Regions from separate parts of the Gemella taiwanensis genome, predicted to be linked through region 1. Evidence: riboswitches for the same ligand, from Rfam matches in the RefSeq annotation. Region 1 holds a riboswitch; the other holds the start of a gene.
What was found. Region 1 has a riboswitch for thiamine pyrophosphate ahead of tenA (thiaminase II). Riboswitches for the same ligand answer to the same signal wherever they lie in the genome.
Positions count from the first base shown of each region.

Region 1 (7,545 bases):
TGCTTTCTCCTTATATTTCTTTATACATGACTTTATACAAAGGGATAATTTATCCCTTTGTATAAGAGTTTTTTTATTTTATTTGTTATTTTTTCTGCGTAGAACTAGAGCAGATAATAATACTAGTGCACCTAAACCAACAGTTGTTGTTGAACTTACTCCAGTATTAGCTAATGCTTTAAGTCCTTTAGCTACAGTTTGTGAAGTTTTTTGAACAGCAGTTTTTTCAGCCTCAGCTTTTTTATCTTCTTTGTGTTCATTTTGTCCAAAGATATCTTGTGTTGATGGTTGTGCTTGTTCTTTTGCTTTTTGCTCTTTGTTTAAATCATTGATATTGAATTCTGGTAATTCAGGTTGAACAAGAGCATCACCTTTTTCTGCTTTTGGTTTTTCGCTTAATGCTGGAGCTTCAGGTTGAACTGGAGTTTCTCCACTATTTGGTTTAGTTTGAGTACTTAGTTTATCTGATGGTTTGTTTTCAGAAGGTACAGGTGTTACAGGAACAGGTGTATTCTGATCAGAAGCCACAGTTTTTGATTTTACAATTGTGTATAAACTGAAGTGGTTAGTGAAGAATGTAAGTTTTCCATCTTTATAAACACTTGGTACTTTTTCTAATTTATTACTATTTACATAGTAAACTTCTAATTTTTCATCTTCATTAGCTACAACAGCTATTGTAACTGCACGAGTTTCTCCTTGTTTATTGATTGTAGTTCCTTTAGAATCTGTGAAGTGTAAGTCTATTGTTTTAACAACACTTAGATTTTCACCTGCTTTTTTAACAAGTTCTTCAACTTTTGCAACAGTTTCTTTATCAGCTTTTTCAACTGAGAAGTTAGATGCTTTTACAGTAGAGTTATCAAATGAAACTTTGATTTCTTCTGATGAACCATTTTCTACAACTTTAGCAACTAATGTATCTTTAAGAGATGCAGAATTAACTATTTCTTTAAGTTTTGATGCTTCTTCTTTGTTTACATCTTTGTCAGTAGCGATATTAGCTAAGGCTACTTTTTTAAGCTCTTCTAATTTTGCTTTTTCTATTTCAGCTTTAGCAGCAGCTTCTTTTTCTAATCTTTCTTTTTCAAGACGATCAGCTTCAGCTTTTTGAGCTTTTTCTTTTTCAAGTCTTTCTTTTTCAGCTTGAGCTTTAGCAGCAGCTTCTTTTTCTAATCTTTCTTTTTCAAGACGATCAGCTTCAGCTTTTTGAGCTTTTTCTTTTTCAAGTCTTTCTTTTTCAGCTTGAGCTTTAGCAGCAGCTTCTTTCTCTAATCTTTCTTTTTCAAGGCGATCAGCTTCAGCTTTTTGAGCTTTTTCTTTTTCAAGTCTTTCTTTTTCAGCTTTTTGAGCTTTCTCTTTTTCAAGTCTTTCTTTTTCAGCTTGAGCTTTAGCAGCAGCTTCTTTCTCTAATCTTTCTTTTTCAAGACGGTCAGCTTCAGCTTTTTGAGCTTTTTCTTTTTCAAGTTTTTCTTTTTCAGCTTTAGCAGCAGCTTCTTTTTCTAATCTTTCTTTTTCAAGACGATCGGCTTCAGCTTTTTGAGCTTTTTCTTTTTCAAGTTTTTCTTTTTCAGCTTTAGCAGCAGCTTCTTTTTCTAATCTTTCTTTTTCAAGACGATCAGCTTCAGCTTTTTCTCTTTCAAGTCTTTCTTTTTCAGCTTGAGCTTTTGTAGTTTCATCTTTGTGTAATGATGTTACTTGATCAGCTGTTAGTGGAGTAGCACCATCCCAATTGAATTTAAGTGTTGCTGCAACATTTGAATGACCTTTTAATGGTTTTCCGTTTACTGATACTGAGAATGTAATAGTTTTTTCAGTTAATTTTTCATCACTTGTGAAGTGGAATACTTTTTCATGACCTTCACCACCAAGATCAGTTCTTTCAGCTGCAGTACCATCAATAGTTAAAGTATCTACAGTTCCTACTAGAGTATTGATATCTAAGTCTTTAAATGTTAAATAGTAGTTGTACTTATTATTTACTTTTTCAACACGAGTTTTTTCATGTACTAATGCACCATCTGCCATTGAAGTTCTATTAGATTCATGAGCATTATTAATTATAGCTGGAACTAAGTTATTTGCAGTTTCTTCTTTAACTTTTTCTGCAGCAGGGAAGTCTAAAGAAATAGTATTTTCAGCATTTCTTTCTTCATATCTAGGTTTAGCTCCACCTCTAGTTTGAACACTGATTACAGTATCTACTTGAATTTTATCTAGAAGAGTATCAGTTAAGATTTTTCCTTCTTTTAGTTTAGTTGCTGCGTCAACTTCAGTAAAGTTAATTTCAGTTCCTTTATAAGTAAGTTTAGAAACAGTAAATGGTTTGTTACGTAATAAGTAAGTAGAAGATTTACCTTCTTTTACTTGAATAGTGTATTGATATTTATCTCCAACTTTTTCAACTTTTACATCTTTAACAAATGCATCTTCGTAGATTGAACTTGAATCAGTTGTTCGTCCATTTAATTCGCCTTTAACAGTAGCTGGGAATGTAGTAGGAACTTTATCAGCAGCTACTTCATGATCAGGTACTGAAGGTTTAGCAGGTGTAACTTCTTTAGGTTTTTCTACTTTAGGGAAGTCTAGTGCTATTGTACTTTCAGCAGCTCTATCTTCGAATCTAGGTTTAGCTCCACCTTTTGTTTGTACATTTAATACAGCATCAACTTGGATCTTGTCCAGAAGAGAATCAGTTAAGATTTTCCCTTCTTTTAATTTAGTTGCTGCATCAACTTCAGTAAAGTTAATTTCAGTCCCTTTATAAGTAAGTTTAGAAACTGTGAATGGCTTATTACGTAATAAGAAGTTAGTAGATTTCCCTTCTTTAACTTGGATAGTATATTGATATTTATCCCCAACTTTTTCAACTTTTACATCTTTAACAAATGCATTTTCATAGATTGAAGCAGTACCAGTTGTTCTACCATTTAATTCAGCTTTTACTGTAGTAGGGAAAGTGTTAGGAACTTTATCAGCATCAACATTGTGGTCAGCAGCTGTTGGTGTAGCTGGTTTTGGTTCTTCTTTTGGTGTAGTTGGTGCAGGCTTAACTGGTTTAGGTTTAGCAGGTGCAACTACATCTTCTAATTTTACAGGTCTTTCCTTATAGTCAGTAGCTGTTTCATAGTATAGTTTTAATGTAACAAAGTGAGACATAAGAGCACCATTTGGATATGGAGCAGTACCGTCTAATTGAATTTTTTCTAATAGTTTATCAGTAATGATAGATCCTTCTTTTACTGAAGAATTTCCGTTTGTAGCTAAAGTAGTTAATGGAACATCTTTACCTTGGTATGCTACTTTATGTAATTCGAATGGATAGAATTCTCCACCTACATCAGCAAGACCTTTTTTGAATCTTAGAGTATATTTGTACTTATCTCCAACTTTTTCAACTTTAACATAGCTATCTAATGCAGAACCGTATAATGATTCTTCATCATTGTTGTTAGCATTTCTTAAATGTCCTTGAACGTGGATAGGGAAGTCTTTTTTAATAGTTCCTTTGTATTCAACGTCTTTATTAGGATTTTCGTAAGTTGCCGCTTCATAGTTGTTAGCAGTTACTTTTTTTCTAGCTAAAGATGATAAGTCAAATTTTAAAATCATTTTTTGAGTTCCAAAAGCTTGGTTAATTGAAGCCATAACAGGAACAAATACTTCAGTATATGTTTCTAGTTTATTGTTTGAATCGATTTTATTTTTATCTACATGGTAATTAACAGTTTTTGGATAAACAGTACGATTAGGGAATTTTTCTTTGTATGCATTTATGAAGTTATCAGTCTCATTAGTACTATAATTTTCAACTATTGTTGAGTCTTTATACTCAGGATCTTTAATTTCTTTACGATTTGCATGAGTCTTATCTCCATCATAGTATTTTAAATCTCCTAAGTACCCAGTAAGACCACCAAATGTGATAGGTTTAAATGAAACATTTACAGAGTATTCTCCATTTTTTACAATTAATTTTGTTTTTTCATTGTCGATTGCAGCTGCAGCCATAGAAGGGCTACCTTCTTCATGGAATTTTAGGGCTTCAGTGGTAATCTTATATTCTCCATCTTTTAAAGCTTTAACATCTTGAGCTACAGTAGCTGGTTCTTCAGCTTTAGGTGTTACAGGTGTTGCTGTAGCTGATGTTGTAGCAGGTGCTGTAGTAGAGCTTGCAGCTGGAGTAGCTGTTGTTGCAGTAGGTTTTGCAGTGTTCGATGAATTCGTAGTAGAAGTTGTTGTATTTGCTACAACTGGAGTTTCTTCTGCTGCGAATGCGAAACTATCTTGATCGTATGCTTCAATTGCTGCAACAGCAGAAAAAATTGCAGTTGCTGACAAAACTTTTAATAATGTTGTATTTTTCATAGTTGGTAAAGATCTCCTTTATATATAAGTTGTTGATTATTATTTAAATCTTTAACACTATTATATTACAAAAGATATGAAAAATAAAGATTAAAATGATAATTAATCTCATGTATAGTCTGAAATAGACAAAATTTCCTACAAAGTTTCATAGTAAATTCACGATTTCGACATATTTTATATATTTATCAACTTTATAAAATATAAAAATATTATTATTAAAAGTTTTTTGTGTTAATAGAATATAGTATTTTTTAAAGGGTTGTAAGCCCTTAAACCAATTTATTGACATTTGTAATTTTATGTGTTACGATTTAAAAAGTTAATGAAATATAATCACTGGGGGAGCCGTTTGGCTGAGATAACAAAGTTAGACCCTTTGACCTGATCTAGATAATACTAGCGGAGGAAATGTGAAATGATATAAAATAGAATTGTCCTATTAAATAGAATAATACACTATTACTCATATAAATTCCATGAATCTCCTGCGTTAGTAGGGGATTTTTTTCTTTTCCTAAAGTGGTAATATTTTATACTATATTTAATTATATTAAGGGGGATCACCTATGAAACAAATTACTGAAATTATGGAAGAGAAGGCATTGCCAATTGTTGATAAGATATATAATGATGGCTTTATTCAAGGTCTGATTCGTGCTGATTTATCTAAGGAAGCAGTGGAACATTATTTAAAAGCTGATGCTTTATACTTAGAAAATTTTAGTGATATTTATGCAATGCTTTTAGCTAAAAGTAATGATAAAGTTGAGAAAAACTTTTTCTTAGGTCAAATTAATTTTGTATTGAATGAAGAAATTGCAGCACATAAAAATTTAGCAGATTATGTGGGAAGAGACTATCAAGAAATAATAAAAGGTGGAGAGTGGTATCCATCTGCAGACCACTATATTAAACATATGTATTATAATGCTTTTGCATTTGGAATGGCAGAAACACTTAGTGCCATGGCACCGTGTCCATGGATTTATCAAATGGTTGCGAGAAAAATTTTAGCTAATCACAATTTAGCAGATGATCATCCATTAAAATTCTGGGTAGAGTTTTATGCGGATGGTTTAGTTGACGAAGTACTTTCTGAGTATCATAAAATAATTAATCGTGAAGCTGAATTCATGAGTGAAGAAGGGAAACAACGATTAATTAAAAACTTTTTAGAAAGTTGTGAACATGAACGACGTTTCTTTAATATGGCTTATACACAAGAACATTGGGGATTTGAGGTGTAGGATATGAGTAAACTTAATATTGCTTTAACTATTGCAGGAACAGATCCAACTGGTGGAGCTGGAATTATGGCCGATTTAAAAAGTTTCCAAGCTCGTGAAGTGTACGGAATGGCAGTAGTTACTAGTGTTGTTGCACAAAACACTCTAGGTGTTCAAATGATTAGAAACTTAGACTTAGATATACTAGAAGCGCAATTAAAAAGTGTCTTTGATGATATAACACCTAATAGTATAAAAACTGGAATGATAGCAAATGCTGATATGATGAAGCTGATTAAAAAATATTTACCAAAAGATATCCCATATGTTGTTGATCCAGTAATGGTTGCGACAAGTGGAGATAAATTGATAGATGATGTTGCTAGGAAACATCTAAAAGAAGAGATACTACCACTAGCTACTATTATTACACCGAATGTGCCTGAAGCAGAAGAAATAGTTGATTTTAAAATAGTAACTGAAGATGATGTGAATCGTGCAGGAAAATTCATTATTGATGAAGTTGGATGTAAGTCTGTAGTTATAAAAGGTGGACATCTAACAGGAGAAGCGAAAGATTATTTATTCTTAAATGATGGAACTAAGAAAGTGTGGACTAGTGAGAGATTTAAAACTAATCACACTCACGGAACAGGATGTACATTCTCAGCAGTTATTACCGCTGAATTAGCAAAAGGCAAAAGTATAGTTGAAGCTGTAGATATTGGAAAAAAATTTATTACTGCAGCGATTAAACATACACCAGAAATAGGTCATGGAAACGGACCTGTAAATCATATAGCATTTAAAGGAGATTTATAAATATGACAAGTTTAAAATTATTAAAAGAGAAAGCACCATTAGTGATTTGCATCACTAATGATGTAGTAAAAAATTTCACAGCAAATGGATTAGTAGCATTAGGAGCATCACCAGCGATGAGTGAGTATCCAGAAGATCTAGAAGATTTATTAAAATATGCTGGAGGATTATTAATAAATATAGGTACATTAACTGATGAAACTTGGAAATTATACCAAGAAGCATTGAAAATTGCTGAGAAGTATAATGTTCCTGCAGTATTAGACCCTGTAGCATGTGGAGCCGGAGCATATAGAAAAAAAGTATCAGATGATTTAATAAACAATTATAAACTAGCAGCTATAAGAGGAAATGCTGGAGAGATTGCTTCTTTAGTTGGAATAAATGTAGCTTCTAAGGGAGTAGACAGTGCAGGGGTAGATAATATTGATGAAATTGCCTTAGCAGCAAATGAGAAATTTAATATTCCTATAGTAGTAACTGGGGAAGTTGATGCTATTGCTGTTAACGGTGAGGTAGTAACTATCCATAACGGAAGTGCAATGATGCCGAAAGTTATTGGAACAGGGTGCTTATTAGGAGCAGTTCTAGCGAGTTTTATAGGACTAGAAAAAGGACAAGAATTAAAATCTTTAGAAACAGCAATGTTAGCGTATAATATTGCCGGGGAAATGGCAGAAAAGCGTCCTAATGGACATCTACCAGGAACGTTTAAAGTTGAATTTATTAATGCGTTATATGAAGTTACTGATAAAGATATAGAAACATTTAAAAAGGTGAAATAAGATGTTTAATAAAGAACTTTTAAAATTATATTTTATTTGTGGAACGACTACTTGCTTAGGTAAGGATTTATATACAGTTGTTGAAGATGCTTTAAAAGGTGGTATAACTTTATTTCAATTTCGAGAAAAAGGTAAAGGTGTTTTAGAAGGTGAAGAAAAACTGGAATTAGCAATAAAACTTAAAAATCTTTGTAAAAAATACAATGTGCCATTTATTGTAAATGATGATATAGAGTTGGCATTAGAAATAGATGCTGATGGGGTTCATGTAGGACAAGATGACCTTGGTGTTGATGAGATTAGAAAACTGATGTCAAATAAAATAATCGGTCTTTCTATAG
Region 1 covers NZ_JBSMTL010000001.1:42,626-50,170, forward strand. Annotated here, with positions in the region: gene ACWOA3_RS00190 (peptidase) at 79-4,368, opposite strand; TPP riboswitch at 4,700-4,797, shown strand; gene tenA (thiaminase II) at 4,938-5,618, shown strand; gene thiD (bifunctional hydroxymethylpyrimidine kinase/phosphomethylpyrimidine kinase) at 5,622-6,419, shown strand; gene thiM (hydroxyethylthiazole kinase) at 6,422-7,204, shown strand; gene thiE (thiamine phosphate synthase) at 7,206-7,545, shown strand, end outside.

Region 2 (7,545 bases), on a different contig from region 1:
TAATCCTCCTTTAAGTAATGTAAAGTGTTTCCCGAAATTTCGATATGATAATCACTTCTATTGTTTAGTGGTTCTAATCTATGGCTAACAATAATAAATGATTGTCCTACAAGTCGCTTATTTTCTTCTATCCAATCCATGATGAATGAACAAGCTCTTTCATCTAGATGAGTAAAAGGTTCATCTAATAGTAACAACTCAGTTTTTTGACTTAATAAGCACATAAGTTGAATAAGTTTTCTTTGTCCACCGCTATAATAATATAAACTTTTATCGAGTTCTTTTTCTAAGTTGAATTCTTTTAAAAGTCGTTCTTGCCATAAGGTAGCATGATTCCAAATGTCTTTTTGTATAGAAATTTCTTCTCGTGGCATTAAACTAATAAACTGCTGAAATGCATCTTGTAAACAAGTGCTTATTTTTTTGTATAATTTTCTTGATTTTCTTATTTTTGAGTTATTGAAGTATATATTTCCATCATATTTTATAAGTTGAGAAATAGCGTGTAATAAGGTTGTTTTTCCAGTGCCATTATCCCCAGTTAGGGTAGTTATGCCTTTAAAAATCATCAATTCATCTATATTTAGTAGTTCTTTGTTACCTTGACTAATCCTAAAATTTTCTAATCTTAGAATTTGATCCGTTTTAATATTATTACATAAATTTAAGTTTTTAGGTGTAAAGCTAGGATTTTTTATTAATTCTAGATTCCCATTTGTTAAGCGATAGAAAGTATCTGCATAGTTTAAATACAGTTGATACTCGTGATCGCAAACTATTATTGTCACACCATGGTTGTTCAAGTCTTTAAGTAAGGTTAATAGAGAGTTGCGAGTTTTCTTATCAACATTGGCAAAAGGTTCATCTAATATTAATATTTCGCTGCCCATTGCTAAAGCTACAGCGAATGCAGCGCGTTGTCTTTCTCCTCCTGATAGTGTATGTATATGCTTGTGCGCAAGATCTTTTGTTTTTGTAATTGCTAGAGCATACTCCAGTTTTTCGTTAATCGCTTGTGAGTCTAAGCATAAATTTTCTAATGAAAAGATTATCTCTTCTTCTAAAGTGGGCATGACAAATTGATTTATAGCGTGTTGCATTACATATCCTATATTCTTCACATGTTCTTGCATAGGTATATCAGCTATATTATTTTCTTTATATGTAATAACTCCCTCATATTTATCTTTATATAATTTACAAATAGTACGAAGTAGGGTAGATTTACCACTACCAATATTACCAGTTAAAACTAACCAACTATGTTCTTTTATTTTTAAACTAACATTATCAAATAAGACTTTATCTTTAATTTTTAAAGAAAAATTATCGATTCCTATAATATTCATTATTTATTACCGCTTTTTTGTACTTTATTAACAATATTTAAAATTAGTTTTACACAAACAACACCAAAGAAGAATACAGAGATAAATTTCACTAAAAGAAGTGCCAGAATCATTTGTACAGAAAATGCTTCGTATCCAGCTTGGAAATATTTGTAAGCGAAACTAAATAGTGTAATGCCTACAGCAGAAAGAAATAAAGAAAATGTATCATAACGTTTGTATCTAGTTATGAAGAAACCAACTTCAGAGCCTACGCCTTGAACTAATCCTGAAATAAGAACAGCAGCTCCAAAGTATGAACCATATAACATTTCTGCTAGAGCGCCTAGAACTTCCCCAAGAGTTGCGCTTCCTGGTTTTTGAATAAGTGCCGCTGCTACTGGACCAGCCATTACCCATAATCCAAATAAAATTGAGTTTGCGAAAGGAGCGTACCCTATTGCTCCAAGAGCGGCTTTTAATGGAACATAAACTAAACTTGTTGCAAGAAAAATACCTCCGAATAAGAAACCTATTAAAGCTATAATAATTATGTCTTTTGTAGACCATTTTTTCATAAGAAAAACCTCCTGTTATTTTATTCATTAAAACAACAAGAGGTACTTTTAAATTTCATATACTTAAAAATAAACATAGTTATATAAACATTTTCCTACGGCTGTACTAACAACATCAGGTTCATGGGTATAATCTCAGCTAAAAGCACCCCAAATGTTTTAATGATTAATTAAAATTATAACATCCACTAATAACGGTGTCAAAAAACTAGCTTACAAAAGAAAATTATTTAATTTTCTTAGCTAACATAGTAGCAAAACGCAGTTTAAATCTATTTCCATTAGCATCTGTTTTGTGGAGTTGCCCAAAATCTTCATTATATTTAATAAATTCCCAGTCTTTGTAATATTCTTTAAGCTCATTTTCTTTAAAAGTGAAGGGGAAAGGAAGAGGACAAGGAGCATCTTCTGTAGACATAGCAGCAACAATTAAATTATAACCACCGATTTTAGTTTGTTCTTGCATATTTTTTATTACACTCGGAATAGATCGTTCTTCGATAAACATTAAAACAACAGTTGAAAGTATGAAATCATAGGTGTTTCTAAGAGCTGCTGTATTTATATCGTAACTACCGATTTTGATATCTAGATTTTCAATTCTAGAAGTCTCCATTAAAAATTCTAAAGCAGGAATATTACTATCAACCGCAGTGACTTCGAAACCAAGTTTAGAGAGGAATAAAGAGTTACGACCTTGACCAGATCCTAAATCTAATGTCTTACAAGGTTTGATAGTTTCCATGGCTTCTACTACTTCAGAATGAGCAGGATTAATATCATATTTGTTTGCGAAAAAATTTTTTGGTTCGCAATAAAACTCTAAGAAACATTCTAAATCATCAGTTAAAGGTGCAACGCGGTGCCATGCTTGTGGTTCAACGAAAGGAATCTTACTTTTAGGTGTTAATATATGCTCCTTCACAACTTCGTTATCTTCAGTTAATTCTGTAAATTGTAGTTTTCCTTTAAGAATAGTTAATTTAGCCCATACATCTTTTCTAGTGTTGTGCTTATGTCTAAAAGGCTCAGGAAGTGTTTGAGCAGTCCAATTTGGTAATCTTTTATAGCATACTAAGTTTTCTGTCATTTTAATCTCCTTATTAACGACTAAGTTTAAGTTAATTATATCACGTAAAATATAAAAATTAAATAATGGGAGTGACTCAAAAATCGTGATTTCGAAATCGATTTTGTCGAGTCACCCCCGCACAGTTTATTAGATATCTAAAAAGCTTTTCTAAAGCGATTTTAGATATCAATAAACCACTGCGTCTATGAGTTATCATATACACGTTGTTAAAATTTAGGAGTTTTTTGTCATCCTCTTATCTTTATTATGTCGATTTTAGCTCTTTATGTTATAATAAAATAGAAACTAATTATTAATGAGGTAATGAAAAAATGGTAAAAGTATTATTTGTTTGTTTAGGAAATATCTGTCGTTCACCTATGGCAGAAGCAATATTTAGAGATATGGTAGAAAAAGAAGGACTAAGCGAAAAAATTCAAATAGATTCAGCAGCAACTAGTAGTTGGGAACACGGTAATCCTGTTCATAGTGGAACTAGAAAAGAGCTTGCTAAAATTGGAATTGGAGTAGAGGGAATGTATTCTCGTATTCTTAACGATGATGACTTAGAAGTAGACTATATCGTAGGAATGGATGATAGTAATATAGAAAATATTAAGAAATTTATTGCAGGAAGAAAAGCTGGTGAGGTTAAAAAATTACTAGAATACGCTGGAGAAGATAGAATTATTGACGACCCGTGGTATACAGGAGACTTCAAAACAACATTTAAAGATGTAACTAAAGGATGCACAGCTTTGTTAGAAAAAATAAAGAAAGAAAATCTATAAAAGAATGAACACTTATGGAAATAATTTTAATTATACGAAGTTATAGGAAGTAAGTTTTAAGGAGATAAGTAATGGTAAATGTTAGAACGGTTGAATTACAAGATGCCAAAAATTTAGTAAATATTTATAGACCATATGTTGAACATACGGCTATTACTTTTGATTATACTGTACCAAGTGTACACGAATTCGAAGAAAAAATCTCAAAATCAATTCAAAGTTATCCATTTTTGGTAGCGGAAGAAGGAGATGATTTATTAGGATACGCATATGCTAGTGAGTTTTATCCGAAAGATGCATACAAATGGACAGCTGAAATTACGATTTATTTAGATGAAAAGGCTCGTGGAAAAGGTGTTGGAGAGAAGTTGTATAGTGAACTTGAAAAACAACTTTACGATAGAGGAATATGCAGATTAACATCGTGTATAGCATATCCTGATGAAGGTAGTGTATCATTTCATGAGAAGAGAGGATTTAGAAAAGTAGCTCACTTTGAAAAAGTAGGTTATAAATTTAATCGTTGGTATGACGTTGTATGGTACCAAAAAGATATTAGAGAGAATATTGAATAGAAAAAGAGCCCCACAAGAAAATTTGAATATTCTTGTGGGGATAGTTTTTATTTTGATATTTTTTGAGCAAGAATTATAGCGTATGGGTAAGGAGAAGCGGAAAGATTTTCATTATATTTAATTATCTTCCAGTCATTATAATAGTTTTTTAACTCACCTTCAATAAAAGTAAATGGGAATGGAGGACATCTATGACCTGCTTTGTTTAATGCGCTCACGATCAGGTTATATCCACCATCATTAGTTTGTTTTTTTATATTAGCAATAATGCTGTGTATCCTTGTTGGATTCAAATACATAAATATATCAGTAGCGAATATAAAGTCATATGTATCCTTTATATTTGCTTCAACGATATCGTGTTTAAAAACATTAAGATTTAGCTTTTCTTTAATTGATATGTCGGCAAGATCTTGTAAGAATTTCGCATCAATATCGACCGCAGTAATTTTAAAATCTAATGAAGAAAGGTATAATGAATTTTTTCCTTGACCTGCACCTAAGTCTAACGTTTTGCAAGGTTTTATGTATTTCATTGCAGCAACGATTTCCGAATGAGCCGGACTTAGGTCGTACTTGTTAAAAAAGTAATTCTCAGCTGTACAGTAAAACTCTAGGTGAAACTGTAGGTCAGTAGAATTAGGATGAATTCTAAATATGCTTTCTGGTTCAATGAGATTAATTTCACTATTTTTATTTAAAGAACACTGTTTAATTACGCTGTTCTCTATATCTAGAAAGCTTAATTTCATTTTTCCTTTAACTATTATCATCTTAGTCCAAACACCTTGTTTAGTATAAAATCCCTCTCTATAGGTTTTTGGAAGAGATAGAGCAGTAAGGTTTGAAGTACGTTTAAAACAAAGTAAATTATTCTCCATAAGCTGCGCCTTTCATAGTAATTTACTAATATTATATCATGTGAAAAGTTTAATTAAAAATGATATCCTATAGAATAAGCATTAAATTGTAAACGATATAATTCAATAGTGTTAATAAAACAATACTATTTACATTATAGTTATTTTCTATTATTATAGATATAAGAATTAAATGAAGAAGTAGGTGTTTTTATGAGAACAATAGTAATTTCAGATATACACGGATGTTTTTATACGATGAAGAAACTACTAGACGAAGTAGAATTCAACAGTAATGAAGATAAACTAATTTGTTTAGGCGATATGTGTGATAGAGGTAGGAACACCAAATTAGTTTGGGAATATTTTTATAATTTACAAAAAGCTCACAAACAACACGTAGTTTTATTGGGAAATCATGAAGACATGTTTAATTTAGCAATAAGAGAAGCAATGTATGACAATACATCTTCAAAAAGACAAAATCACTATTTTAGAAATAATGGATTAACAACATTACAGTCGTTTTATCCAGAAGCAACAACGGAATCACGAAGAGAATACTTCCACAAATTTGCTAGAGATAAAAAAAATCTAAGGAAATGGTTGCAAAATCTGTCTACAAGGTACGAGAGTCAAGATTATTTCTTTGTGCATGCTGGTGTAGATTTTAATAAAAACTTTTGGAATCAAATACATCGTGATATGGTTTGGATAAGAGAACCATTTTTAAGTAGTGAGAAGAAATATAATAAAAAAGTATTCCATGGACACAGCCCTGTTAAAGAAGAGCCTTATTATGAAATAAAAGATAATCGAATAAATATTGATGGTGGCTGTGTTTATGGGGGTAAGTTAAATATAGTAGTAATAGAAGAATCTGAATTAATAATCAAACAAAGTAAGATATTAGAAGAGGACATATATTACAATAAAGAGGGATAAGAGTTGATGAAATCAGCTTCTATCCCTCTTTTTGAACAAAAAAAACCGAGCACATTGTCTCGGTCTCTTATAGAAAAGGAAAGTTTATGAAGTTTATAACTATTTACTAGTTATGAATACATTATAAGTTTTGAACCTTAAATATACTTAAAATTTAGTTTTAAACAAAAAGATTTTAAAATAAATAAAATACTGATTTAAAAGTGTTTTTAAACAATATTTCTTACATTTAAAAGAAATAGAAGTTAAAAGTAACTAATAAAAATAAAGTAATTAAGTTATTTGCGCCGATTTGAATTATTCTCTTCATTTTTAAATATTTCTAAATTGTTACAAAATGTATTTTGTATTACAAAATACAAAATCTATTGATAATAAATTTTAGAATGATTATAATTAAGGAGAAGTAATTATTAAATTAAGAATTAAAACGATTTTACAAATGAGGAGAATATATAATGAAAAAACAAGGGATAAAGTTAACGAGTAAAGTTTTAACAGGATTAGTATTATTAACAGGTATAACATCACTACCAACAAATGCAGTTGAAGTTAAAACTGCAGCTGTTGATGTAAATAAAGCAAGCGTAAAAGCAAAAGTATATGAATTAAATGGTCATTATTATGCAAAACTAGTAGCAGATAAAGAAGTAGCAAATGTTATTGCTCGTATTACAACTGAAACTAAATCTGAGTTTGTATTAAAAAAAGATCTTATTAAAGCTGGGGAAGAAGTTGTAGTAGAATTAGACATGACAGCAAAAGCTCCAACAAGAAAATTACCTAATACAGAGGTTAAAAGAGAAGGATTTACTGCAGTTAACAAAGTAGGAACACATATTTTTAATATTAATGTTCGTTATGAAATCGCAACTGATGAAGTAAAAGCAAAACAAGAAGAAACCCCTAAACCAGTGAACGAACCTAAAAAAGAAGACGCGCCAGCAACTTCAGCAACTAATGATCAATCAAAAGGAAATGAAGCTGCAACTAAATCAGAACAACCAGCAGCAACAGCTCCTGCAGAAAATACAACTAAACCTGCAGAAGATGTAAAACCAGTTGAAGCTCCAAAAGCAGCTGAAACAACTGTTGCTAGACCAAATACTTCAGACAATGAGAAACCATCTGATAAACCAGCTGATTTATCTAAACAACCAACAACACCAGTTTCTGGAACAGACAGAAGTGCAGTAGCGACTCCAGCTAAAGAAGATACTAAAGCTGCTGAAACAAAAAAACAAGCAGTTAAAGAGGAAAAAGCAGCTACAACTACAAAAACAGAAGCTGAAAAACCGAAACAACAAACACCAGCAGCACCAGCAACAGGAAGTAGAGAAGAACAAATAAGAAAAGCATTCTTAGCAAAAGTTGCGCAATTAAGAAATATTAATGG
Region 2 covers NZ_JBSMTL010000004.1:30,240-37,784, forward strand. Annotated here, with positions in the region: gene ACWOA3_RS04625 (ATP-binding cassette domain-containing protein) at 1-1,349, opposite strand, end outside; gene ACWOA3_RS04630 (ECF transporter S component) at 1,349-1,906, opposite strand; TPP riboswitch at 1,982-2,069, opposite strand; gene tehB (SAM-dependent methyltransferase TehB) at 2,133-2,996, opposite strand; gene ACWOA3_RS04640 (arsenate reductase/protein-tyrosine-phosphatase family protein) at 3,311-3,769, shown strand; gene ACWOA3_RS04645 (N-acetyltransferase family protein) at 3,841-4,344, shown strand; gene tehB (SAM-dependent methyltransferase TehB) at 4,392-5,225, opposite strand; gene ACWOA3_RS04655 (metallophosphoesterase family protein) at 5,418-6,149, shown strand; gene ACWOA3_RS04660 (CAP domain-containing protein) at 6,608-7,545, shown strand, end outside.
Region 2: another riboswitch for thiamine pyrophosphate. It lies ahead of ACWOA3_RS04630 (ECF transporter S component); the one in region 1 lies ahead of tenA (thiaminase II).